Regions from separate parts of the Duganella sp. FT27W genome, predicted to be linked through region 2. Evidence: riboswitches for the same ligand, from Rfam matches in the RefSeq annotation. Region 2 holds a riboswitch; the other holds the start of a gene.
What was found. Region 2 has a riboswitch for cobalamin ahead of F8197_RS04020 (CbtB domain-containing protein). Riboswitches for the same ligand answer to the same signal wherever they lie in the genome.
Positions count from the first base shown of each region.

Region 1: linked by a shared signal. The riboswitch ahead of F8197_RS27900 (TonB-dependent receptor domain-containing protein) and the one ahead of F8197_RS04020 (CbtB domain-containing protein) in region 2 are both predicted to bind cobalamin.

Region 1 is NZ_WHIV01000008.1:1,174-9,337, forward strand. Features, by position in the region: gene cobT (nicotinate-nucleotide--dimethylbenzimidazole phosphoribosyltransferase) at 1-334, shown strand, start outside; gene F8197_RS27890 (adenosylcobinamide-GDP ribazoletransferase) at 338-1,120, shown strand; gene F8197_RS27895 (histidine phosphatase family protein) at 1,125-1,688, shown strand; cobalamin riboswitch at 1,810-2,028, shown strand; gene F8197_RS27900 (TonB-dependent receptor domain-containing protein) at 2,114-3,970, shown strand; gene F8197_RS27905 (iron ABC transporter permease) at 3,989-5,011, shown strand; gene F8197_RS27910 (ABC transporter ATP-binding protein) at 5,020-5,793, shown strand; gene cobO (cob(I)yrinic acid a,c-diamide adenosyltransferase) at 5,790-6,425, shown strand; gene F8197_RS27920 (cobyrinate a,c-diamide synthase) at 6,449-7,729, shown strand; gene cobU (bifunctional adenosylcobinamide kinase/adenosylcobinamide-phosphate guanylyltransferase) at 7,726-8,164, shown strand, end outside.
Region 2 is NZ_WHIV01000001.1:933,333-941,496, reverse strand. Features, by position in the region: gene F8197_RS04035 (cobaltochelatase subunit CobN) at 1-2,496, opposite strand, end outside; gene F8197_RS04030 (ferredoxin) at 2,493-2,825, opposite strand; gene F8197_RS04025 (CbtA family protein) at 2,829-3,623, opposite strand; gene F8197_RS04020 (CbtB domain-containing protein) at 3,614-3,811, opposite strand; cobalamin riboswitch at 3,942-4,149, opposite strand; gene F8197_RS04015 (GNAT family N-acetyltransferase) at 4,203-4,724, opposite strand; gene F8197_RS04010 (sensor domain-containing diguanylate cyclase) at 4,892-6,451, shown strand; gene F8197_RS04005 (ribonuclease I) at 6,448-7,443, opposite strand; gene F8197_RS04000 (TonB-dependent receptor) at 7,678-8,164, shown strand, end outside.

The DNA.
Region 1 (8,164 bases), on a different contig from region 2:
GGAAATCGCCATGATGGCTGGCGCCATGCTCAAGGCGGCAGCGCAGCGCAGGGTGCTGCTGATCGACGGCTTCATCGTCACCAGCGCGCTGCTGGTGGCCGCACGGCTGCAACCGGCCATCCTCGACTACTGCGTGTTCGCCCACTGCTCCGACGAACAAGGCCACCGGCAGATGCTGGCGGCGCTCGATGCCAAGCCGCTGCTCGCGCTGGGCCTGCGCCTGGGCGAAGGCACCGGCTGCGCACTGGCGCTGCCGCTGCTGCACGCGGCCGTCAATTTCCTCAACCGCATGGCCACGTTCGAATCGGCGCAAGTCAGTGCCAAGGCGGATTAATCCATGCACCAGCTCCGCCTGTTCTTCACCGCCCTGCAGTTTTTTACCCGGCTGCCGATCCCGCGCTGGGTAGGATTCGATCCGGCGTGGCTAAACCAGGCGTCGCGCTACTTTCCGCTGGTCGGCGTGGTGGTGGCGCTGATCACGGGCGCCGTGTACGCGGTAGCGTTCAAGCTGTTCCCGCCGGCGATTGCCGCCATTTTATCCACGGCAGCCGGTATCTATGTCACCGGCGCGTTTCATGAGGACGGCTTTGCCGATACCTGCGATGGTTTCGGTGGCGGCATGACCGGAGAACGGGTGCTCGAGATCATGAAGGATTCGCGCATCGGCGCCTATGGCGCGATCGGTATCTTCTGCCTGCTGCTGCTCAAGTGCGCGACCCTGACCATGCTGCCGCCGTACGGCGCAATTGCCGCCCTGCTGTTCGCGCACCCGTTGTCGCGCCTGATGGCCACGGCGCTGATCTGGCGCCTCGACTACGCACGCGCCGAGGGCAAGGCCAAGCCGCTGGCGCAGAAAATGGCGACGCCGGAATTTGCCATTGCCGCCGTGACCGCGCTGGCGCCGGCGCTGCTGCTGATCTGGCTGAACTGGCTGTCGTGGACCATGCTGCTGTCCGGCGTGGCGTGCGCGCTGGTGGCCACCATCTGGCTGGCCCGCAAATTCGTGCGCCGCATCGGCGGCTACACGGGTGATTGCCTGGGCGCCGTGCAGCAGGTGACGGAAGTGATGTTCTACCTGTGCGTGCTGGCCGGCCTGCACGCCAGCGGCCAGTTCTTCTAGCACCATGCGGCTGATCCTGATCCGCCACCCGCAGCCCGACGTCGCGCCGGGCGTGTGCTACGGCCGCACCGACCTGGCAGTGGCGCCCGGACACCTGGAGCAGGCCGTCGCCGCATTGCTGCCTCAGGTACCGGCCGGCCTGCCGCTGTATTCCAGCCCTTTGCGACGCTGCGCGGCGCTGGCGATGCGCCTGGCGCCCGCCCCCGTGTTCGATGCGCGGCTGATGGAAATGGATTTTGGCGACTGGGAGATGCAGCCATGGGACAGCATTCCCCGCGCAGGCGTGGACGCCTGGACCGCCGACCTGGCCAACTACCGCCCCGGCAATGGCGAGAGCGTACTGCAGATGGCCGAACGCGTTGCCACCTTCTATTCCGACTTGCAGCGCCAGCTCGATGACAGCACAGACGGCGCAGCGATCGTGGTCTGCCACGCCGGCACCATGCGGTTGCTGGCCGCCTGTCACGCCGGCCTGGCGCCGCTGGCAATGGCGCTGCAAGCGGCCAGCGCGCCCCACCGTCTGCCATATGGCGAAGCGCTGATCCTGCCGCACCGCGCCACCAGGTAAGCGCGCGGTCATGGCTCGATGGCTGCCGAGCCGCTCTTGCCCACCATCCGTCCTATCCTGGTCGCCACGCCTTGCGCCAACGGCTTTATCGGGCGCGCGCGGAACTACGCGGCACAAAGCCGTATAATGCCCGGGTTTTGGTGCCCGCGCGTCCGTCCGGATGCGCAGTTAAACGGGAAACACGAAGCCCTCTCGACCGGGCCAGCGTGTGCTGCCCCCGCAACGGTCAACAAGCGTCGCCGCTGGCGACACCCCAGTCCTGACAACCACTGTGCGCTGCATGGGAAGGTGGACTGGCCGCTTGTCAGCCCGGATACCGGCCAAACCTGGTGGAAGCACACGAGCCGGCGCACGCGCCGCCGCACGCTTCTGTTCAATCTGGCCTGCGGGATGCTGGCCGGTTGCCCTTTACAGAAATAGCAATCATGATCCTTCGCTTCACCCCGGCGCTGCCCCTGCCCACCTCCGCCTTCGCTTTTGTCCTGGCCACCTGCCACGCCCACGCAGAACCTGCATCCACGGTACTGGTCACGGCCACGCGCACGCCGCAAGCGCTGGCCGACGTTATCAGCGACAGCACCACCATCGATGCCGAACAGATCGCCCGGGCGGGCGCCGGCTCCATCGTCGACCTGCTCAAGCGCCAGCGCGGCATCGAGGTCACGCGCAACGGCGGCGCAGGCAGTTCGTCGAACGTCTATATACGCGGCGCCAACAGCAACCAGAGCATCGTGCTGGTCGATGGCGTGCGCATCGGCTCATCGACCACGGGCGCCGCCAACTGGAGCGCGATTCCGCTCACCGCCATCGACCGCATCGAAATCGTCTATGGCCCCTTGAGCTCCCTGTACGGCGCCGACGCCATCGGCGGCGTGATCCAGATCTTTACCAAAAAGGGCCAGGGCACGCCGGCCGTCACCGGTTTCGCCGGCTACGGCAGCGATAACACGCGCGAAGCCGATGCCACGATTGCCGGCAGTACGGGCGGTGAGCACAGCTTCAGCTACGCCATCAGCGCCGGCAAGGAAAAGTCGGATGGCTACTCCACCGCCCGTCCCGGCCTGTCCTCGTACAATCCGGACGACGACGGCTACGACAAGGAAAACGTCTCCGGCCAATTCGGCCTGCAACTGGCCAAGGGCTTGGAAGCAGGCGCGCTGTTCCTGCATAGCCGCCTCGATGCGCAGTACGATTCGGGCGTGTCCAGCTACGACACGCGCAGCGAAAACACTATCGACACCGCCAGCGTATTCGCCAGGGCGCAGCTGCTGCCATCGTGGCGCAGCCTGCTGCATTATTCCGAAACCCGCGACAAGGGCGCCAATTACACCAGCGCCACCGCTGCCGGCTACACCCGCATCGACACCAAGCAAAGCTTCATCACCTGGCAAAACGACGTGACGATCGGCGCCGACACGCTGCAACTGCTGTACGAGCATCGCAAGGAAGAAGTGGACACCAACGGCGCGGCCGCCATGAACCGCGACCGCAACACCAATTCGTTCGCGGCGTCGTACAACGCCCGCCGTGGCGCGCACCTGCTCAGCGCCAGCGCACGGCGCGACAATTCGGTTTACGGTAACAAGAACACCGGCGCCATCGGCTATGGCTACCAGTTCACCCGGGCGCTGCGCGCCACCGCCAGCTATGGCACCAGCTTCCGCGCGCCGACGTACAACGAGTTGTACTTCCCGAACTACGGCAACGCCGGCAACCGGCCGGAAAAAGGCCGCAACGCCGAAGTGGGACTGCGCTACGACGACGGTGTCAACGCGATGAGCGCCGGCTACTACCGCAACCGCCTGACCGACATGCTGGTCAACACCAATCCGTGCCCGTTCGGTGGCGGCTACACCAGCGGCTGCGCCTACAACGTCAACCGCGCCACGCTGGAAGGCATCACGCTGTCGGCCGCAACACGCGTGATGGGCGTCAACCTGGGCGCCAACGCCGACCTGCAAGACCCGCAGGACGACACCACCGGCAAACGCCTGATCCGCCGCGCCAAGCGCCACGCCAACATCACCGCCGATTACGGCGCCGGCGCCCTGAAAGCGGGCGTGGAAGTGGAGCTGTCGAGCGCCCGCTTCGAAAACGCCGCCAACACCGTCCGCCTGGGCGGCTACGGCCTGGTAAACCTGTACGCCAAGTATGCGTTCACCCGCGACTGGTCCGCTCTGGTACGCTGGAACAACGTGGCCGATAAACAGTACGACCTGGCCCGCTACTACAATACCCCGGGCGCCAAGGTCTTTGCCGGCATCCGTTACGGCTACAAGTAAACCTTAACGAAAGCTGGTATGGCTGATTTTTCCCGCAATCTGCAGCAGCGCGCCGCCATGGTGTTGGGCGGCCTGGCGCTGTTCGCACTGGCGGGATTGGTGTTTTCGGGGATGACCGGATCGGTCGCGGTGCCGCTTGCCGATATGCCGGCCGCGATAGCCGATCTGCTGCATGGCGAGAAGTCGACCTTGGCCGCCACCCTGCTCGACCTGCGCGTGCATCGTGCACTCACCGCTTTCATCACCGGTGCAGCGCTGTCGCTGGCGGGCGTGATGATGCAGGCCTTGCTGCGCAACCCGCTGGCCGATCCTTATGTACTGGGCATCTCTGCCGGCGCTTCGGTCGGCGCGCTGGCGGCATTGATGTTCATGTGCGCGGCGTGGATGGTCGATGCGGCAGCCTTCGGCGGCGCGGTGGCCGTCTCCATGATGCTGTACCTGCTGGCGCGGCGCGATTTGCGCGGCGGGTCCGCTGCCGATGGCGGCACCGCTTTGCTGCTGCTCACCGGCGTAATCCTGTCCTCGGCCTGCATGGCGCTGGTGACACTGATGCTCTCGATCGCGCCCGACAGCCGCCTGCGCAGCATGGTGTTCTGGATGATCGGCGATATGGCCGGCGCGCCGCTGCGCTGGATGCCGTGCGTGGTGCTGGTGGCCGCGCTGCTCTTCGCAGTAAAAAATGCGCGCGCCATGAACGTAATGGCTCTGCACGCGGAAGCCGCCGCCACGCTGGGCATCCGCGTGGGCGCGCTGCGCAAGGGACTGTTTTTCGTTTCGGGCCTGCTTACCGCCAGCGCGGTTACCACCGCCGGCAGCATCGGCTTCGTGGGGCTGATCGTACCGCACGCGTGCCGCTTCGCGGTCGGTCCCGACCACCGCCTCCTGATTCCCGCCGCCACCCTCGCCGGCGGCACCTACCTGATGCTGGCCGATACGCTGGCGCGCACCATCATCGCGCCGGAACAGCTGCCCGTTGGCGTGATCACCGCGCTGGTGGGCGCGCCGGTGTTCCTGTACCAGCTGCACCGGCTGCGCAAGTGACTGCCATGATGATCAGCACCCATCAACTATCCCTGAACATCGGCCAGCGTAAGCTGATCGCCAACCTCGACTGGCAGGTGCGCGTTGGCGAATGCTGGAGCGTGATCGGCCGCAACGGCGCCGGCAAAAGCACCCTGCTGCGCACCCTGGCCGGTTTGCGCCCACCCGACGCCGGCACCGTATCGATCCGCGCGCGCGCCTTAAACGACTGGCCGCTGGCAGAACTGGCGCGCCAGCGCGCCTTCCTGGCGCAAAGCCGCAGCGACGCTTTCGCCTACACCGTGATCGAAACCGTGCTCTCGGCGCGCCACCCGTACCATGACCACCGCTACTGGGAAGGCAGCGACGATCACGCCATCGCACTTGCCGCCCTGGCATCGATGGAAGTGGCCGACCTGGCTCGCCGCGACGTGCGTACCCTATCGGGCGGCGAGCGCCAGCGGGTGGCGATTGCGGCCATGCTGGCGCAGGACACGCCGCTGCTGCTGCTCGACGAACCGGCCAATGCGCTCGACCTGGCGCACCAGGTGAGCGTGATGACGCAGCTGGCGCGCCTGTGCCGCGAGCAGGGCAAGACCGTCGTCATGATCGGCCACGACCTGACCCTGGCGCACAGCGTCTCCACCCACGCGCTGCTGCTGCGCGGCGACGGCCGCTGGCTGGCCGGCGCCAGGGAGGACGTGATGCGCGCCGATATCCTGGGCGACTACCTGGGCCACCCGATAGAAATCATCCGCCACGGCCAACGCAGCATCTTCATCCCTTCCGAGGAGACACCATGACCGAACAGACCAACACTCTTGATACCGGCGACGCCGCCCTGAACGAGCGCCATCGCGTGCGCATGGAGCGCAAGAAAGCCATCATCGATGCCCAGATCGCGTCCGCCAACAAGCAGATCGGCATCATCATCGTCAACACCGGCAACGGCAAGGGCAAGAGCTCGAGCGCGTTCGGCATGGTGGCGCGCGCGCTGGGCCACAACATGAAGGTCGGCGTGGTGCAGTTCATCAAGGGTGCGATGGCCACCGGCGAAGAACAGTTCCTGCGCCGCTTCCCGGAAGAAGTAAGCTTCCACACCATGGGCGAAGGCTACACCTGGGAGACCCAGAACCGCGAACGCGACATCGAAAAAGCCACGCTGGCATGGGAACAGGCCAAGCGCTTCCTCGACGACCCCGCGTATGGTCTTGTCGTGCTCGACGAACTCAATATCGCCCTCAAGTACCGCTACCTCGACGTGGAAATGGTCATCAACGACCTGCTGGCGCGCCCGCAAATGCAGCACGTGGTGATCACCGGCCGCGGCGCGCCGCCGGAGCTGATCGCGATTGCCGACACGGTCACCGACATGACGGTTGTAAAACACGCGTTCAAGGCCGGCATCGCCGCCCAGCTGGGTACCGAGTGGTGAATTACCTCGACGTGAAAGTGGTGATGGTGGCGGCGGTATCGTCCGGCCAGGGCAAGACCACCTGCACCGCCGCGCTGGCGCGCAAGCTGGTCAAGCTGGGCCGCCGCGTGCGCGTGTTCAAGTGCGGCCCCGACTTCATCGATCCGATGCTGCTCGAACGCGCCACCGGTGCGCCAGTGCGCACGCTCGATCTGTGGATGGTGGGGCTCGAACAATGCCGCAGCCAGCTGGCGCAGGCCGCGCAAGAGGCGGACGTGATCCTGATCGAAGGCGTGATGGGCTTATATGACGGCACACCATCGTCGGCCGATGTCGCGCGTACCTTCGGCGTGCCGGTACTGGCTGTAATCGACGCCTCCGCCATGGCGCAGACGGCCGGCGCTATCGTGATGGGCCTGCGCGACTACGGTCCGGTGCAGATGGCTGGCGTGATCGCCAACCGCATCGCCAGCGAAAACCACGGCAAGATGGTGGCCGCGTCGCTGCGCGACATTCCGCTGTTTGCCACCATGCCGCGCCAGCAGGTGTCACTGCCGGAACGCCACCTGGGACTGGTGGTCCCCGGCGAAATCCATAATCTCGACGCCCTGCTCGACCAACTGGCCGATCAGCTGATGTTCGACGAGGCGGCGTGGGAAGCCCTGGCGCCGGTACGCATCGAGATTCCGCCAGCGCCAGCAACACCCCTGCAAGCAACGCCACTGCGCGGCACGACGATTGCGATTGCCCGCGACGCCGCCTTCATGTTTTTATACCCCGCCAACCTGGACCTGCTGCGCGCACTGGGCGCCGAGCTGACCTTCTTCTCGCCGCTGGCCGACGAACCGGTGCCAACCGAGGCCCACGCGGTGCTCCTGCCCGGCGGCTACCCCGAACTGCACGCGCCGGCGTTGAGCGCAGCTGCCACCTGGCGCGCCTCGATCCGCGCAGCGCACGTCGCCGGCACGCCCATCGTGGCCGAATGCGGCGGCATGATGGCGCTGGCCGATACCCTCGCCGACCAGCAGGGGCAAGCATGGCCGATGGCCGGCCTGCTGCCGGGTGCTGTGGCGATGCAGCCACGCCTGGCCGGCCTGGGACCGCAGGGACTGTCCACCGACGACGGCATTCTGCGCGGGCACACCTTTCATTATTCAAAACTGACAACCACAGTGGCGCCAGCCGCGCATACAATCAAGCACCCCTCCGCAATCCAGGGTGAAGCCTGGTATCGCGTTGGCTCATTGACCGCTTCGTATTTTCACGCATATTACCCATCCAACCCGGCGGCGGCAGCTGCCTTGTTCATGAGGAGACACGGATGACACGTACACTGGTTCTGGGAGGCGCGCGCTCGGGCAAGAGCGCTTACGCCGAACGCCTGGCCATCGAGTCCGGCAAGGAAGTCGTTTATATCGCCACCGCCACGGCCGGCGACGCCGAAATGGCAGCGCGCATCGCCCACCACAAGGGCAGCCGCCCCGGCGAATGGACCACGGTGGAAGAACCGCTGGCACTGGGCAACCAGCTGCTGCGCTGGTCGTCGCCCGAACGCCTGATCCTGGTCGATTGCCTCACGCTCTGGCTGAGCAACCTGCTGTTCTCGAGCGGCCAGGAATACCCGGACGTGGGCGAAATCACGCTGCCCGCGCTGTTCCACGAACAGCACGACATGCTGGCCAGCGCGCTGACCAAGTGCAGCAGCGATATCGTGCTGGTGTCGAACGAGGTAGGCCTGGGCATCATGCCGTTCGGCGCCA
Region 2 (8,164 bases):
CACCACGGCGCGGCCCGAGATGCGCGCCAGCGCCGGATCGACGTTCAGGCGCCGGCCCTGCTGGTCGAGCAGCATGTCCATGTTCAGGCCGAACAGACCGGCGATTTCCGCCTGCAGGCCCGGGATGTCGAGGTTGGGCAGGCGGGTGAGCGAGACCAGCATGTCGGGCATTTGCGTGTCGTCCGGCCGGCGGCCCAGGATGTGCAAGCCGTCGCGGATCTGCGCCGAACCGAGTTCGCACAGGTAGCCGTCGAGGTCCTCGATCAGGTGGGCAACGTCGGAGCCGCCCATGGCCGACAGGGCGGCAGGCAGTTCCCCGTCGTGCGCGTGATCGTGGCCATGATGATGGTCGTGACCGTGATCGTGATGATGCCCATGATCGTGCCCATGTTTGTGCCCATGATCGTGGTCATGATGTCCGTGCGCGTGCCCGTGGCCGTGCCCATCCCCATGATCGTGGTCATGGTCATGATGCAGCAACCGCATCTGCAAATCGGCATCGAGGTTGGTCTGCTTGACCAGTTCCCAGATCTGCTGCTGCAACAGCGGCAGCTTGGCGGGATCGAGCACTTCGACCTGGTAGTACTCGTCCACCAGTTGCGTCAGCTGCGCCAGCGCGCCGTAGGTATCGGCCGTGGTCATCGGCGGCGTCAGGTGATCGACCACCACCGCGTGGCCCCGGCGCTTCGCTTGCGAGCCTTCGCCCGGATCGTTGATGATGAACGGGTAGAACAGCGGCAGGTCGCCCAACAGCGCGTCGGGGAAGCACTCTTCCGACAATCCGACGCCCTTCCCCGGCAACCACTCCATGGTGCCGTGCTTGCCCACGTGGACGATGGCGTCCGCCTGCCACACGTCGCGCAGCCAGCGGTACAGGGCATAGTAATGGTGGGTGGGCGGCAGGTCGGGCTGGTGGTAGATCGCGTCCGGGTCCATGCCGTAGCCGCGCGGCGGTTGCAGCGCGACGAAAGCGTTACCGAGCTCGATGCCGGCCAGCGCCACGTGGCCTTCGTGTACATAGGCCTCGCCGGGTGCGGCGCCCCACTGCCTGGTCATCTTGTCCTGCATGGCCTGCGGCATTTCGTCAAACCACTGCTGGTACTGCGCCGCAGGTACCCGGCCGGTGGCGCCGCGCATCTGCTCCGCGGTCAGGTAGATATTGTCGTACGAGCAGCGCGCTACCAGGTCGTGGATCAGCGCGGTGCCGCTCTCCGGCAGGTCACCAATCGCGTAGCCGGCCTGCTTCATCGATTCGAGGATGCGCATCAGCGAGGCTGGCGCATCGAGCCCCACGGCGTTGCCGATCTGCGACGCCTTGCTGCTGGAATTGGTGAACATGAAGGCCACGCGCTTCTCGGCGTTGGGCACGCGCTTGAGGCGTGCCGCACGCCAGGCAATGCCGGCGATGCGCGCCACGCGGTCGGGCAGCGGATCGTATTCGACCGCGTCGCCCGGCATGCCGGCCGTGCGCGCCTTGAACGACAGCGGCACCGTGATGATGCGGCCGTCGAACTCCGGCAGCACCACGTTCATTGCCGCATCGAGCGGGTTGAGGCCGCGCGCGGACTGCTCCCACTGCGGCAGGGTCATGCCGCTGGTGATCGCTTGCAGCACCGGCACATCGAGTTGCTCCAGCACGCCCACCGACCAGCCGGCCGGCGTGGGGCCACCCGGCGTGATCTCGCCCATGGCGAACGACGTGGTGTTGATCAGGACATCGACGTGGGCGCGGGTCACAGCGCCTTCCACGCTGCCGAAGTAGCGCAAGGCGTCGGGCAGCTTGCCGTTACCGTCGCTGGCGCCGGCCCGCAGCGATGCGGTAAACACCGGCAGCACATTCATCCCTCGCGCTTCAAGGGCGTTCAGCAGTGCGTCGATGAAGCGCGTGTTACCGCTCATCCAGTGCGCGCGGTAGAACACGATGCCCACGCTGGGGCGCTGCGGATCGGCCAGTGCCTGCCACGCGGCCAGGTCGGCGCCAGGCGCCAGGTCCGGGTGATAGATGCCATGGTCGGGCAACGCGAGCGCAGGCTCGAAGCCGAAGCCGGTCAGCAGCAAATGGTCGGAGAGGAAGCGCAGCAGGTGCGCCAGGTTGGCGCTGCCGCCGGCCCGGAAGTACTGCAAGGTCATATCCAGCACGTCGGAACGGACGGTAGATACGGCAGCCAGTTCGGGATCGGGCTCGCCGGTGCCGCTGACGACGATCAGGTGGCGGCCCTGGCGCCGCGCATGGTCGATCAAATCCGAAAATCCGGGCACGCCGCCCAGCCGGCCCAGCACCCGCACCACGATCACGCGCGCTGCGCGCAGTTCTCCATCGAGCAGTTGTGCCAGCGTCGATTCTTCACCGAGCGCCTGCAGGTTCACGCCCATCACGGGGCCGAAGCCTTCGGGCATTTGAGCCTGTGCCTGGTGCAGCACGGTCAGGTCGTTGGAGGCGTGAGTCAGCAGCGCCAGATCAGACTCACTGCGGCGCAAATTTAAAGATTCATTCATTTCGGTCCAGGTTCGCAGGTGTCGCCCACGCCCAGGCGGTGGAAGACCAGGTCGGATACTTCGCGTCCGTTCAGCAGGTGCTCGTGCACGATGCGCTCGGCGTTGGCTTCATTCACGCGCTGGTACCACACGCCTTCGGGGTACACCACCACCACCGGTCCCTCGAAGCGGCACGCGACCATGCAATGGGTGCGGGTGCGCTTGACGGCCAGCTCGGGATGTTCGTCGATCACCTTGCCCATGTGTTCAAACACGGCCTGCGCGCGGCCTTCTTTCGGCTCACAGCGCGGACCGACGCACATGAAGATGTGGCGGTGGTGGGTTCTCATGAATCAGGCGAATTTTTTGTAGAAATAGCCAGTCAGCCCGCCCAGCGCCAGCCAGAACACGGCATTGGCCAGCGCGGTGGCGATGATGAAGGAACCAACCAGTTCGGGCGGTGCTGCCATCGAGTGCACCGGCGGCTGCGGCGCCCCCACCAGGTGCGGCACGAACAGCAGCGCCACGGCGCCCACCTTGAACCACACGTTGCGGCTCCAGACCAGCACACCGAGCGCGACGGCGGTGGAGAACGCGGTGCAGATCCACCAGGCCTGGCGCGCCGACACCGGCGCGGCCAGGGTACCCGGCAATTCGGGCGGCAGGCCGAGCGACGGTGCGATGAAGAACACGGCGTAAGCGGCCGCACCCCACAGCATGCCGCTGCGCCAGGTCACCGCACCGCCGCGCAGGCAGATCATGGCGGCCAGCAGCAGTGCGTAGCCGACCCCCATGCTGACATCGGCCAGCGCCGTGTACGCAGTGCGCTCGAAACCGTCTTCCGGCTCCCAGCCGCCGTGGCTGTGGGCTTCTTCCGCCGCACCATGACCATCGTGGCCATGCGCGTGCGGGGCCACATCGGCCGCATGCGCATGTTCGGCGGGGGCAGGAGCAGATTCAGATGCAGGAGCGGCCTCCTGCGCCTTTTCAAAGACCTCGGCCTGCTGAATGATGGGAATCACCTGCAGGTGCTGCACGCCGGTCAGCAGCAAGCCGGCGACGATGCCGGCGGCAGCAGCCGTGCGCACGATGCCGTTGAAAATGCCGGCCGGCGCACCGGCGCCATTGCTGGCGCGGCTTAGTGACACGGGAAGCCCGCCGAGTGGCGGCTGTCGTGGGCGGCATTGTGCAGCGCTTCCATCGACGCGAAACCGGCGCCGAACAGCAGCACGGCGCCAAGTCCGGCGGCGCACAGCGCGGGGATCATCTTTTCGCGCAGGATGACGAGGCGATTGGAAACTTCGGCTTGACCGGAGATGACTGGGGTGACGGGCATGATCTTCCTTCCAGGGTGCGTGGATACGTGGAAGTACGCGGAGGAAGGACAGCGGGGAAGCGGCCGGAGATGCATCGGAACGGATGAACAGGGCGGCGCAGCACTCACCCGTATCGCCCTCCGCAATACAAACGTGTTGACGGCTACTGGCTGGTTTCCGGGCTGACGAGTGGATTGCTCCTGGCAGTGCGCCTTCCCATGCTTGCGCACAGTGGCTGTTGCACTCCCTTGACCTCGACTACCGTTGCGGGGGCAGCGCCGGCATGGCCCTGGTCGGGCGCACCGGCTTCCCATTTAAATATGCGGAACCGGATCACACCCGACGTCCGCGCATACCAGAAGCTTGACTACCGGCGAAGTATAGGGGCGGCACAGGGGAATTGCAAGGCGTTCAGCCGTCCACCGGTGCGGCGGGCGTGGGCAAAATCAGCTGGTAAAACGCCAGGTCCAGCCAGCGCCCGAACTTGAAGGCCGCGTGGCGCACGGTGCCGGCGTGGACGAAACCGAGCTGCTCGTGCAGGGCAATGCTGGCGCGGTTGTCGGCGTCGATGCCGCCCACGATGGTGTGCAGGTCGGCCTGCCCTGCCGCTGCAACCACCTGTTCCAGCAGCGCGCGGCCCAGGCCCTTGCCGCGCTGATCGCCACGCACATACACCGAATGCTCGACCGCGTACTTGTTGGCCGGGTAGCCACGGAAGGCGCCATAGGTGGCAAAGCCAAGCAGCGTGCCGCTGGCGTCTTCATAGCCGATCACCGGGTAGCCGCCCGCGCGCTTGGCCGCGAACCATTTGTTCATGGTGTCCAGCGTGCGCGGATGGTATTCGTACAGCGCCGTCGAATTGGCGATGGCGTCGTTGAAGATATCGAGGATGGCTTGCGCGTGGCGTTCTTCGGTACAGCTAACGAGGTGCATGGTTACTCCGTAAAAGGTAGCCGACATCATAGTCGAAAATCCCATAGATACAACGCCACCGGCCCGATCGGCTACGTAACATCACTTATTTTCTTGCTATTGAGACACAAATTTTACCTGCTGATGTAACATCGCAGGCAGCCCTTATCATCAGAACCAGAAGAACCATGCGCGCACCCTCGATCCGATCCCGCCTGCTGTACCTCGTGGTGGCGTGCATTGTGCCGGCCTCGCTGATGGCGATCCTGCTGATCGCTTACGATTACACGCAGGCGCGCACCGCTTTCATCACCGGCGCCATGGCCACCGCGCGGGCCAATGCGACCGACGTGGACAAGGAGTTCGCCACCGTGGAGGCGGCGCTGCGCGCATTGGCCACCTCGCCAGACCTGGCGCGCAACGACCTGGCCGCGTTCTACGCGCAGGCACGCGGCCTGGCGGGCGCCCAGAACATGCTCAACATCGTGCTGGAAAATGCCGGCGGCCAGCAACTGCTCAACACCTTTGTGCCATACGGCGCCGCACTGCCGCCGCCCAAGGTGGGGCAAGCGCTGCGCCACATCCAGCAGCACGAGGCGACGGCGATTTCCAACCTGTTCGTGGGCGCCGTCTCGCAGCGCCACGTGGCGTCGATCGGCATACCGGTGCGGTACGCCACGGGCGAGCCGGACACCGTGGGCGCGCTCAGCGCCACTGTTACGGTGGAGCGGTTCAACGCCCTGCTGGCCCAGCAAAGCTACCCGCAGCACTGGATCACCAGCATTCTCGATCGCGAAGGCATCGTGGTCGCGCGCAGCCAGGACATGCAGCGCTTTGTCGGCCACCAGGCGCTGCCCGAGGTGATGAAGCGCATGCACGAAGGTTTCGAAGGCGCGATCGAAACCAGCACTCTCGATGGCAAACCGATCCTGGCCGTGATGACACGCGCGGGCGCTTCCGGCTGGACGGTCGGCATCGGCATTCCGCTCGAAGTTCTGAACGCGGAACTCAATCGCAAGCTATGGCTGCTGGTACTGGTAACCGTCGTCATGCTGGTGGCAAGCCTGCTGACTGCCTGGCGCATCGGCAATCGCATCACGCAGTCGATCGGCGCACTGGTGGCGCCGGCCATGGCGCTGGGACGCGGCGAACCGGTGGCGGCAGCCAGTTACGGCCTGCGCGAGGCCAACGAGGTGGGCAACGCGCTGGTCGATGCGGCGCGCATGCACGCGCTGGCGCGCCACCAGGCCACGCATGATCCGCTCACCGGCCTGCCCAACCGCGCCATGTTTTGCGAGTTCCTGGAGCGGCAGGTGGAACTGTGCGCGCGCTCGGGCGCGCCCTTGTCGCTGCTGTACCTGGACCTCGACCGCTTCAAGCATATCAACGACACCTACGGTCACGGCGCCGGCGACCTGCTGCTCACCGGCGCCGCCGCGCGCCTGCGCGCTGAATTACGCAAGTCGGACCTGGCGGCGCGCCTGGGCGGCGACGAATTCGCCGTGGTACTAGTCGGCAGCGACGCTGCCGATACCGCGCTCGTGGTGGCCAAACTGGAAATCAGCCTGGGCCTGCCGCACCGCATCGAAGGACACGAACTGGTGGCCGGCGCCAGCATCGGCGTGGCGATGCTGCCGACGCCGGGTAGCGCGCCGCGCAAGCCGGTCACCGCCGCCGAACTGGTGGCCGACGCCGACGATGCCATGTATCGGCGCAAGGCCGAACGCAAGTTCGCCGCCCGGGATTAATCCTTGCCCGCTGCTTCGATGTAGATCTCGTCGGCACAGCCCTGCACACGCGCCGGCGCCGGCTGGGCGTTGCCCACCATGGCCGCCAGGTCGCGGTCGGTGCCGAATTCCAGCGGCAGCGACACCCGGATCTCCTGCAGGTACTTGCGCTGACTGCACACCAGCGTCAGGCTGGCGGCCACCTTCTCGCCGTGGCGCGCTTTCACGCGCGCGAAGAAGTCGTCCACCCGTATGCTCTTGCCGGTGCTGCCCAGGATGATTTTGCCCACTTCCGAATCGTTGACCACCCGCACCGCCGATACAGCCTTGATGAAGTAGTCGTCCGGGCCCAGTTCCTGGCACTTGCCATGCTTGTTCCACTCGTAGGCGCCGAAGGTGCGCTCGTAATAGAAGTTGGGCATCCAAGGCGCCACCTTGGCGATAGTGTCCTTCGACAGCGAGAACGGCGGGCCTTCGCAGCTGCCGTAGCGCGTGCCGCACTCCTTCTTGTTCGGCCACAGGCCGTGCAGGCTCAACGTCTTCGCTTCCAGCTTGCCGCCGTTCATGGCGTCGCATTCGGGCTTGGTGCCCTTGAACGGGAAGTGTTCGCAAAAGCCCGGCTGCCAGGTCACCGCCAGCACATAGCTGTCCTGGCGGTTGGCGATGCTGCACGACCCGCCGTCCGCCGCCGGATCGCTGCCGCGCGGCGGCCGCGTGGAGCGTGCCTCGATCGGTTCGAGCATCGCCGCGCCGCAGTCGCGCTGCACCCAGCGCAGCTTCGGCTCGGCGCCCGGCACTTCCACCCGCACCCAGTCGTAGTCCGCCTTGTTGATCTCGCGCACCGTGTAGCCCTGGCCTGCCGTCACCTGCGCGGCGCCGGGATTGGTGCGCTTGGCGAACGACGCGTAGGCCTCGCAGCTCTTGTTGGCGGTGAAAGTGCCGGTGGCCGCTTCGCTGGCGGCGGCGCCAGTGGCAAAGCAGGCAAGCAGGATAGTCAGGGTAATGCGCAACATGGATAACTCCGCAGGAAGGGTAGCCGGCATTGTAGCCGAGCGCCGCCGGACCGAAGCCGGCGTTGTCGATTAGCCACGTTGAGACCAAAATGGTAGCGCATGACATTTTGCGAAATCTTTCTGTTGACAACAACTTGGCAACGCTTCTACACTCAAATGGTCGCGGTACCATAACAAATACAGGGCTGCGGCAGATAACAAAAAAGCAGTCAAAAAAACCATTAGGAGACAGCAATGCCCAGTACCCTCACCCCAACCGGCGGTGGCCGCCGCGTGCCTGCCCGCCTGGCCTGTGGCCTCACCATGATGGCCGGCCTGATCGCTCAGGCCTATGCCCAGCAACCCACCGCACCCACCGCCCCGGTGGACGAAGCGACGATCCAGAAGGTGGAGGTGAGCGGCTACCGCAACAGCCTGATCTCGTCGGCCAAGGACAAGAAGGAAGCGGTCGGCTTCCAGGATTCGATCAACGCCGAGGACTTCGGCAAATTCCCGGACAAGAATATCGCCGAATCGCTCAGCCGCATTCCCGGCGTGGGCGTTTCGCGCGACGTCACCGGCGAAGGCATGAACATCCAGATTCGCGGCCTCGGTTCGAGCTTCACCAAGATCCTGCTGAACAATGCGCAGATCGCGGTGGCGTCGTCCGGCCCGATCGATGGCCAGAACAGCAACCGCGAGGTCGATCTCGATCTGCTGCCCACCGACCTGTTCACCAAGC